4 regions of the Synechococcus sp. BMK-MC-1 genome follow, and region 3 is predicted to be linked to each of the others. Evidence: predicted binding sites of a transcription regulator. Region 3 holds the regulator's gene; each other region holds the start of a gene.
The links. The regulator NtcA, encoded in region 3, controls nitrogen genes in cyanobacteria. The targets are predictions, from matches to a motif close to GTANCNNNNGNTAC.
Positions count from the first base shown of each region.

Region 1: the regulator NtcA is predicted to act here: its motif matches at 952-965, upstream of SynBMKMC1_RS14130 (urease accessory protein UreD).
Region 2: the regulator NtcA is predicted to act here: its motif matches at 1,161-1,174, upstream of SynBMKMC1_RS14275 (ferredoxin--nitrite reductase).
Region 4: the regulator NtcA is predicted to act here: its motif matches at 1,035-1,048, upstream of SynBMKMC1_RS05345 (DUF4278 domain-containing protein).

Region 1 covers NZ_CP047939.1:2,526,745-2,528,940, forward strand. The annotation lists gene SynBMKMC1_RS14120 (urease accessory protein UreF) at 1-369, opposite strand, end outside; gene ureE (urease accessory protein UreE) at 366-887, opposite strand; gene SynBMKMC1_RS14130 (urease accessory protein UreD) at 1,000-1,959, shown strand; gene SynBMKMC1_RS14135 (urease subunit gamma) at 1,978-2,196, shown strand, end outside.
Region 2 covers NZ_CP047939.1:2,553,361-2,555,556, forward strand. The annotation lists gene cobA (uroporphyrinogen-III C-methyltransferase) at 1-130, opposite strand, end outside; gene SynBMKMC1_RS14265 (DNA mismatch repair protein MutS) at 127-786, opposite strand; gene SynBMKMC1_RS14270 (hypothetical protein) at 814-1,059, shown strand; gene SynBMKMC1_RS14275 (ferredoxin--nitrite reductase) at 1,310-2,196, shown strand, end outside.
Region 3 covers NZ_CP047939.1:391,916-394,111, forward strand. The annotation lists gene SynBMKMC1_RS01990 (DUF3084 domain-containing protein) at 1-658, opposite strand, end outside; gene ntcA (global nitrogen regulator NtcA) at 716-1,450, opposite strand; gene rph (ribonuclease PH) at 1,526-2,196, opposite strand, start outside.
Region 4 covers NZ_CP047939.1:955,179-957,374, forward strand. The annotation lists gene SynBMKMC1_RS05335 (lipocalin-like domain-containing protein) at 1-495, opposite strand; gene SynBMKMC1_RS14525 (hypothetical protein) at 585-737, opposite strand; gene SynBMKMC1_RS05345 (DUF4278 domain-containing protein) at 848-949, opposite strand; gene SynBMKMC1_RS05350 (hypothetical protein) at 1,119-1,307, opposite strand; gene SynBMKMC1_RS05355 (hypothetical protein) at 1,664-1,984, opposite strand; gene SynBMKMC1_RS05360 (fatty acid desaturase) at 2,030-2,196, opposite strand, start outside.

The DNA of each region.
Region 1 (2,196 bases), 470 kb from region 3:
TGGTTCTGTCAGTGGATGGCCCATGTCAGCCAACAGCTGCAGTAGAGACCCCCCCATCTGACGTTGTTGAGCTCGCACTTCCGCAGCTTCACGTGTGGCCAGCAGCCAACCATCCAGATCCAGCAAACGAAGTCGGGCCGACTGATCAGCGCCGTTCACCCATCGGTCCAGGTCAGCCATCAGGGTGGCGAGGGCGGCAGCCTCCAACCGCAGGGATCCTCGCTCCAGCTCGGCGCTCAACCATTGCTCGAGACCAGCCTCACTCTTCAGCGCTCCGGCCTGGATCAAGACTTCCAACCCCTCCGAGTAACTGAACGCTCCCACCGGCAAAGCCGGGCTCACCAACTGGAGCAACGCCAGGGAGGTCATGGCGTTTCATGGCTGTGGGCATGGCTGTGGCTGTGGGCATGGCTGTGACCACCCCCATAAGCGCCTCCCTCCGGAACAAACGGACGCTCACAGGCACTCACATGCAAGCCACGGCTGCGCAACATCGCCTCCAGCACTGAATCCGCCAGCAACAACAAGTCCCCGTCGTGAAACTCGAGGGCCACATGGCGGTTGCCAAGGTGATACGCCGCCTGCAGGAGCTCCAAGACTGAATCCGCCTGCACCCGCAATAACGGCTCCGGCGCCGCAATCACCACCACCTCCCAGCTCCGGGATTGATCGAACAAGCGATCACCGGGCTGAAGGGCGCCCTCCCGCGGCAACTGAAGCAAAAGAGAACGTCCACAATGGCTACGGCGGCGACCACGGAGCACCGTGCGATCTTCGGCCGTGAGCGGCAATTGCAGGCGGCGGTCGGGCGGAAGATCTCCAACTGCCTCACCCACTTGGCGATGCTCCAACACGATCGGTTTGTGATCGCTCGCGTTGTCACTCATCGCGTTGTCGTCCAAGGCTTCTCCGCGTTCACCCTGAGCCTGCCCAGCCGTCTGCGTTGATTTGGTGTTGATTGCTACAGGTCATCGCAGCTCAAGCGCCGAGCGTGGGGGGATGCAACGCCTCGATCCCTGGCATGGCCGCTGCGAGCTGCGGTTTGAACACCGGCAGACCGAACGCGGCGACGCAGGCACAGTTCACCAAGGGGGCTGCAGCGCCCCGTTCAAGCTTCTGCGGGCTGAACAGGGCAAAGACGGCCGCTGTGAGCTGCCAATCCTGCATACAGCTGGAGGACTGGTGGGTGGCGACCAACTCAGCATTGCCCTGGACCTGAAAACAAACAGTCGCGGCCTGATCACCAGCGTCGCCGCGCAGAAGGTCTACGGGTCCATCGGTCGCAGCCGCCTCTACCCCGAAGGCCAATGGGCCCGTCAACAGGTGCACTGCAAACTGGCGAAGAGCAGCGATCTGGAATGGCTACCCCAGGAGCTGGTGCTTTATGCAAATGCCCTCTATGAGCAGCATCTGACGGTGCAACTACCAGCTGACGCCTCCTTTCTCAGTGCAGAAATCGTGCGGCTGGGCCGCACCGCCGCTGGAGAAACCCTGCAGCAGGGTCGCTGGCGCTCAGCCCTGAGCATCTGCCGACGCAGTGATAAACCTCATCAAGCCGATCGCTGGGAAATCGTGGACCGGTTGGACTTGGGGGGCGACGCCCTCAACGACCAGCACGGACTGAACAAACAGCCAGTGTTCGGATCGCTGGTGTGGGCTGCACCGATGCCCTTGAGCGGCGATGCTCTGACGCAACTGCTGGAGCTGGTCCGCAGCGATCGCGCAGGCCTTGAAGGCACGCTGCGCTGCAGCAGCTTGGATCAGGGCCTGGTGGCCCGTTATGCCGGTCCGTCCAGCCGCGATGCCCGCTTCTGGTTCAGCCGCATCTGGGCTCGCACCCGCGCCCTGCGCGCCTTGAGCAGTCCACAGATCCCAAGGGTCTGGCCTTTGCAGGAACAGCCTTTGCCGACGTCATCGTTCATAGCGAACACTGCTTGGCCCGCGGTAGGGACACACTGAGAACGACCGAGCCAGTCCATGCATCTCAGTCCCCAGGAAAAAGACAAGCTCCTGATTGTTACCGCGGCATTACTGGCCGAACGGCGACTCAAGCGTGGCCTCAGGCTCAACCACCCCGAAGCGGTGGCTTGGCTGAGCTTCCTTGTGCTGGAGGGTGCCCGCGACGGAAAGAACGTTGCAGAGCTGATGCAGGAGGGCACGACCTGGCTGAGCCGCGAGCAAGTCATGGACGGCATT
Region 2 (2,196 bases), 440 kb from region 3:
GCACGAGCGAGTCGTACACAAGCGCATCACAGGATTGGAGCAGACGATGCGCCTTCACGGTGAGCAGCTCGGGGTCTCCCGGACCAGCACCGACGAGATAAACGATTCCAGAACTGTTAGCAGTAGTCACGGCAAGGAAACCAGCAAATCGATCAGGCCCTGACGGATCAGGGGATGGTCCAGCAGAGGGGGCCATTCTCCAGCCTCCCCGAGGGACTCAGTCATCCGGTTTGGAGCCAACGCCAAGGTGAGTGGCTGGGCTTCTGGGTGGAGGCGTTGGTACTCAGGCCATTGATCAAACGGCACAAGCGGGCGCCCCATACGCACGGAGAGCTGGGCCAAGAAGCGATCAGCCAAGCCTGGACGGAGAGGGTGATGAATCAACACGCCCGTTGCTGATGCATGCATCTGCAGCGCCTGAGCCACCAGGCTCCACCAGCTGGTCCACGCTCCTAGAAATGGCAGCAGCGTCACGGACTGGCCTTCCCCGACGAGACGACGACGGATCATCGGAACATCAACCCGGGCATGGGCGCCGGGCCAGAGCAGCATCGGCACCAGCCATAGAGGCCGATCAGATCGAGACGGGGATGAAGTCCCGGTGAGGACTTCAAGCTCCACAGGAGCCCGGCGAGCTGACTGCACAGACTGGCAAAGCCGTCGCAGGGCCTCTGGAACTTCGCCTCCAGCACGACCGTGCACCACCAGACGGATTGCACGCTGAGGCAGCAAAGCACTGTTTGGTAGCAATGGCCACGCCCTGGAGGCAGGAGCGGCTGTTCTCATCGGTGCATGTTGACCAAGTTCAGCTCCATGACCCGCCGACGTACCTCCAACCGTTCCGCTATGGACCGAACCGCATTGGACCGAGCCGCAATGGAGGCGCGTTCCGAACGGAGGCGCACAGATCAACGTTATCGCCCGGAGAGCCGCCAACGCCTGAACGGAGACCGGTTTCAAAGCGAACTGGATCGGGACTTCGCCGCCATGAAACGGGTCTGGCAGATGTTGAGGCACGGAGCTGTGCGCATGCTTGGCGAAGTTGGACGCCAATACTGAAAACGCGGAATGGTGCCTTCTACGGCTGCACCTGCTTCGAAGCTGTATCTGAAGTCACATTTTGGTCTCACCAAGCCCAAAGCCAGCAGGGCCTGAAAAATGTTCCAACTGCTACCGACAGCAATACAACGAAAGGGAAAACTGTGATTGGCGTCGCTTTCGTTCCGACACGCCAGCGGACCAGGGGTCCGTCAACGATTGATTCACGCACTGCTTGAAGTGATCAGTCTGTCCTTTCTTCTTCAAGACCATGACGATCAGCTCTCCCTCCAGGCCCTATCTGGACGGCAAGAAGCTCAACAAGATCGAGCAGAACAAGGCCGCTAAAGATGGTCTTCTGGTTGGAGCTGAAATTGAGAAATTCGCCGAAATCGGTTGGGAGCAAGTCGATGAGACAGACCTGCAACTGCGTTTGAAGTGGTACGGAATGTTCTGGCGACCCAAAACCCCAGGACAGTTTATGTTGCGCCTGAGAGTTCCGAACGGTGTTCTTTCGGCACAACAACTGCGCGTCGTCGCATCAATTGTTGAACGCTACGGTGAGAGCGGCAGTTGCGATATCACCACACGTCAGAATCTGCAGTTGCGCGGCGTTCTGCTCAACGACCTGCCTGAAATCCTGAAGCGCCTTAAGGAAGCAGGGCTCAGCTCAATCCAATCCGGTTTCGACAACCCTCGGAATGTCACCGGTAACCCTCTGGCCGGAATTGATCCCCACGAAATTGTTGATACCCGCCCGTACACCACGGAACTCCAGAACTTTCTAACCAATAACTGTCAAGGCAATCCCGACTATTCCAACCTGCCGCGCAAATGGAATACAGCCGTCGCAGGCGCTAAAGATAATTTCCTCCTTCACAACGACATCGTCTTCCACCCTGTTGAGCACAACGGCGAAATGGGCTTTGGTGTATGGATTGGCGGGATCCTCTCCTCGCAGATGAATGCTTATGCCATTCCCCTGAATGCTTGGGTGAAGCCAAATGAGATCTGCCGCATCACCGATGCTGTGATCTCACTCTGGAGAGACAACGGGGAACGGGACAAGCGCCCTAAAGGTCGCTTCCGGTTGTATCTCGACTCCGTTGGCATCGATGCATTCCGTTCAGACGTTGAACAGATCTTCGGTCCCTTAAC
Region 3 (2,196 bases):
GGCGCGCCTGGTCAGGGCGTTCAAGCCTGAGCGTGACTGTTGCCAAGGGCTGACCACTGCTGATGGCCACGTTGCCGCGGCGCAGGGCCAGAAGATTGTCTTCCAGCTGTTTCAATTCGGCTTCGCCGGAGCGAATGCGATCCCGCACCGCGGCGAGCTCTCGGTCGGTTCTGCGGATTTCGTCATCGCGTTGGCGAACGTCCTGGCTAAGGCGTTGTCGCTCGGCTTCCAGCCGGCGGGTTTGCTCCTGCAGGGGTTTGAGGGTGTCTCTCAGCTCCGTGGCTTGTTTGCGCGCTTCCTCAAGGCGACGACGCACTTCAATCTCATCCTTGCGCGCTGTCTCCAGTTGTCGTCTGGATTGTCGCTGTGCCGACCGACTGGACTTGAGATCGGCACGGCTGCTGCGCAGGCGCGCCTGAAGGTCGTTCAACTCAAACAGGCCGACGCGCAACTGCCTGCTGACGAGCAGCATCAGCCCCAGGGAGAGGACGCTGATCAAGCTGCCGGTGAGCACGGTGATCACCACCGCAGTCTGGCGGGGACGCAGGCCGAAAAGGCTCAGGCGTGCCTTACCCACCTTGGAGCCGAGGCGATCCCCCAAGGTCGAGAGCACACCCCCAAGCACCAGCAATGACAGCAGCAGTAACCAGCCGGTCACAGAGAATTCATCGCAGGGCGTGCAGCTGGAACGCCGCTATCTTCACCTGTCCAACGTTCAACTGAAGCGTTTGGCCAGGGCAATTGGATCGAGAACCGTGATTTTTTTGCGGTCAATCTCCACAAGCCCTGAATTGCGAAGGTCTCCGAGCAGACGAGTGATCGTGACTCGGGTGGATCCGATGGCCTCGGCGATGGCTTGATGCGACAGTCGCAGATCGATGGTGATCCCCTGGCTTCCAGGAATGCCGAAGTCGCGGCAAAGCACCAGCAGAAAACTCACCAGGCGGGACGACATATCGCGGTGGGTGAGCGTCTCGATCATGGTCTCCGTTTGGAGGATTCGGCTTGAGAGTCCCTGCAGCAAGAGCAGTCCAACCGAGGTATCGGCTTCGATGGCTTGGCGGACCGAGGTGGCGGGAGCCGTGACCATTTCCACTCTCGTGAAGGCCACGGAGTGGTAGAAGCGATCAGAGCGATGGCCGGTGAGCAGGGAGAGCACACCGAACAGGCTGTTCTCTCGAAGCAGCGCCACGGTGATCTCTTCCCCTGACTCATAAACGCGAGAGAGGCGCACTGCACCTCGGCGGATCAGATACACCTTTTCCGCCGGATCGCCGGGGAAGAAAATGGTCTTGTTGCGTTCGATCAGCTCCGTGTTGGCACCGTCGAGGTCGCGGATCACCTCCAACAGGGTTCTGCTGGTGGGAGCGGGTGCGTTGGCGAGGCTCACGTTGCCCATGCGGCCCTGCTGGGGCACTGTGCGGCTGAAGCCGCGGATTACTTCGGGCATGGCCAGCACCTCGCTTCAAGGAAATTAAGGAGCGATCGATTCCCACCCTGTAGCAACGCACACGGTTCCAGGGGCTCAGCGCAGTCGTAGCGCTTCCTTCTGGGCGTCCATTAGTTGCTTCAGTCCAGGCTCCGCGCGGTCGAGGAGCAGGTTCAGTTGCTGTCTGCTGAAGGCTTTGCCTTCCGCTGTGCCCTGAAGTTCCAGCAGCTCGCCACTGTCATTCATCACCACGTTGAGGTCCACGTCAGCCTGGGAATCCTCGCTGTAATCCAGATCAAGCAGGGCCTCGCCTCCGAGCAGTCCCACCGAAACGGCTGCCACCTGGGAGCAGACCGGATTGCTCTGCAGCACTCCCTGCTTCACGAGAGATTCACAGGCGTTCTGCAGGGCAAGCCAGGCTCCAGTGACCGAGGCCGTGCGTGTGCCCGCATCAGCCTGAATCACGTCGCAGTCGATCAGCAGGGTGTTCTCCCCAAGTGCCTCCATGGAGAGTGCTGCGCGCAAGCTGCGACCGATCAGGCGTTGAATCTCCTGGGTGCGGCCGGAGAGCTTGAGCCATTCCCGTCGCTGGCGTTCGGGGGTGGACCCCGGAAGCAGCCGGTATTCCGCGCTGAGCCAGCCGAGGCCCTGGTCACGGCGCCAACGGGGCACGCCTTCTTCATGGCAAACGCTGCAGAGCACAGCGGTTCGGCCGGTGCGCACGATCACGGAGCTGAGGGCGAAGCCCATGGGATCCCATTCAACGG
Region 4 (2,196 bases), 560 kb from region 3:
TCAGCTGCAGCGTTTAAAGATCACGATGCTGCGGGTCGGGCCCTGTTTCGGCCAGTTGGGCATCACCCGCCATGGCGTTCGCACCGTGAGCTGGTCAGCGTCAATCGAGAAGTGGCGCATCTGTTCGGTACCCACCCATTCCGGCTTCCAGGCCACATCAACCGCAGTGATCCAGCGGTCGTCCTCCAGCCTGTAGGTTCCGGAGTAGGCCACCAGGCTGCTGAGCAGAGCCGCGTCGCCTTCGCGGTCGGTTGTGGGTGTGCGGCCTTCAGCAGTGAGCGTGAACGAAACCCGTCCTTCCGGGGTGAACAGCGCATAACCCGTTGGGTGGTCACCCATCGGCCTGAAGGTGTCGCCGCTGGTTTTCTCCTCCACCAGGTAGCTCACCAGTCGCCAGGCGCCATGGATGCAGGGAGCGGCGATGGCATCCAGTGACTGCAGACGCGTTGTGTTCAAGGCCGCATTGCGGGGCGCCCGGAACCTACCCGTGGTCACACAGGCGTCATTGAGGCCGGGGGGGCTGCATGAGGAGATCGAGATCCTTTCCTTTTGGGCTGGTAACAACCGCCACCGGATCGCCCTGCTCAGTCCGCGCGCTCGCAGTGCTCGTCGTCGCAGCGCACTGTGCAGCTGGGGGCTTTCTCGCCGTAGCTCTGCGGTTCGCGCATGGTCCAGTACTCATCCACCAGGCCCATCAGATAGGAGCCGAGCCGCTGCAGCAGGGAGCGATGTTTCATGTGTTCAAGATGCCATCGCTCCAGGCCGGCTGTCAGCAGGTGGTCCCGCAAGAGCATCAAAAAAGCCCTGCCGGAGCAGGGCGTCAGCACCGCCGGCTGGCGGTGGCCATTCACTTGGTCAACTGTCGACCGCGATACACCAGAACCACAGGCTGCCGGGTGGCAGCCGTGTGATTCGGCACGTACGTCTGGCCGCGATAGGTGAGCGTCATGATGGTTCCTCGAAGCAAGCTCAGGTCCCCGTTCCATGGCCTGAGTCGAACTGCGCCTCACCGGAGGTGAGGTGAACGTGTTCTTGTAGCTGTTGCTACAGACTCTTCATAGCGAAGCCGTCAACCACCGTGTCGTTCATTCGGATACACAGTGATGAATGGGCGGTGATCAACCCGCTTCCGGCAACGGACATGGCATCAGAGGCAAGCAATCCCCGGTGGGGTTAAGCCATTCATCGAATTCTCGGCGGATGGCCTCGGCGTCGGAGAGACGCTCGGTGCTGGCGAGCAGCTTGCTGCGTTGTTGGCTGTAGTCCACAGCGGAGCCGATCAATTCAATGGCCTGTTCGCTGGTCATGGCTGAACATGTCGATGAGGTCATGGTTGGGGGGACAGGGCAAGCCGGCCGTGACAACGGCGACAACTTTGCAAGTACGGCCTGGAAGATTTTCTGAACATGGCTCGTCAAGAGCCCTTGAATCCGCGAGGCTGCGTGAAGGAATCAAGGCGACGCAGATTCCGTTACACAACCGGTTTGACGATGAAGCTCAATCTTGCCCACTCCCATCCAATGGGAACGTTGATTGTGGAGGGCGTGCATCAGCCGTTCCGCGCCCTGGCCTGTGCTCTGAGGCCGACATCGATCAAGATTCAACCGAAAACCAATTCAGTGCAATCCTCAGTTGAAAAGCATGCGTTCAGCCTGGGCTGACTTCAAAACATGGCCATGGCTTTGATTTTGCTGAGTTTGGTTTGTTCAAGGCCTTCAAGGTCTTCGTAACTTATTAAATTTTGTTTGATCATGTCAGCCAGATTGAACAAAATATTGGCTGTGTCAAATTCAGCTCGTCCTTCATATTGATAACGTTCACTGCTGAGAAAATCGTGATATTTCCAGATTGATTCGGGTGTGTCGAGCAGAGCACTTTGCTCTCTCAAAATCACAATCAATGCTTCAATTGAGCGTTGTTTGCCAGTTTCGAAGGCGTTCCTGGCAATGGATTGTTCCTGGTGTGTCCAGTCAGCTGCTGACATGGTTTTGTCGAGGTGTGAGGTCGGGGCAGAGGTGCTGAACTGGGTTCAGATTTGAGCGTAAGCAGTGCGGGCTTCGGGGAGTTGATGCCAGGGCACTGTTGGATAACTGTGATGTTCGCGATGATAGCCAAAGTGGTAACAAGCTGCGAACGACAGTATCGGATGAAGATCGAGGCTGATTGGTTGATGGAAACCATCAGCTTGATGGGGGT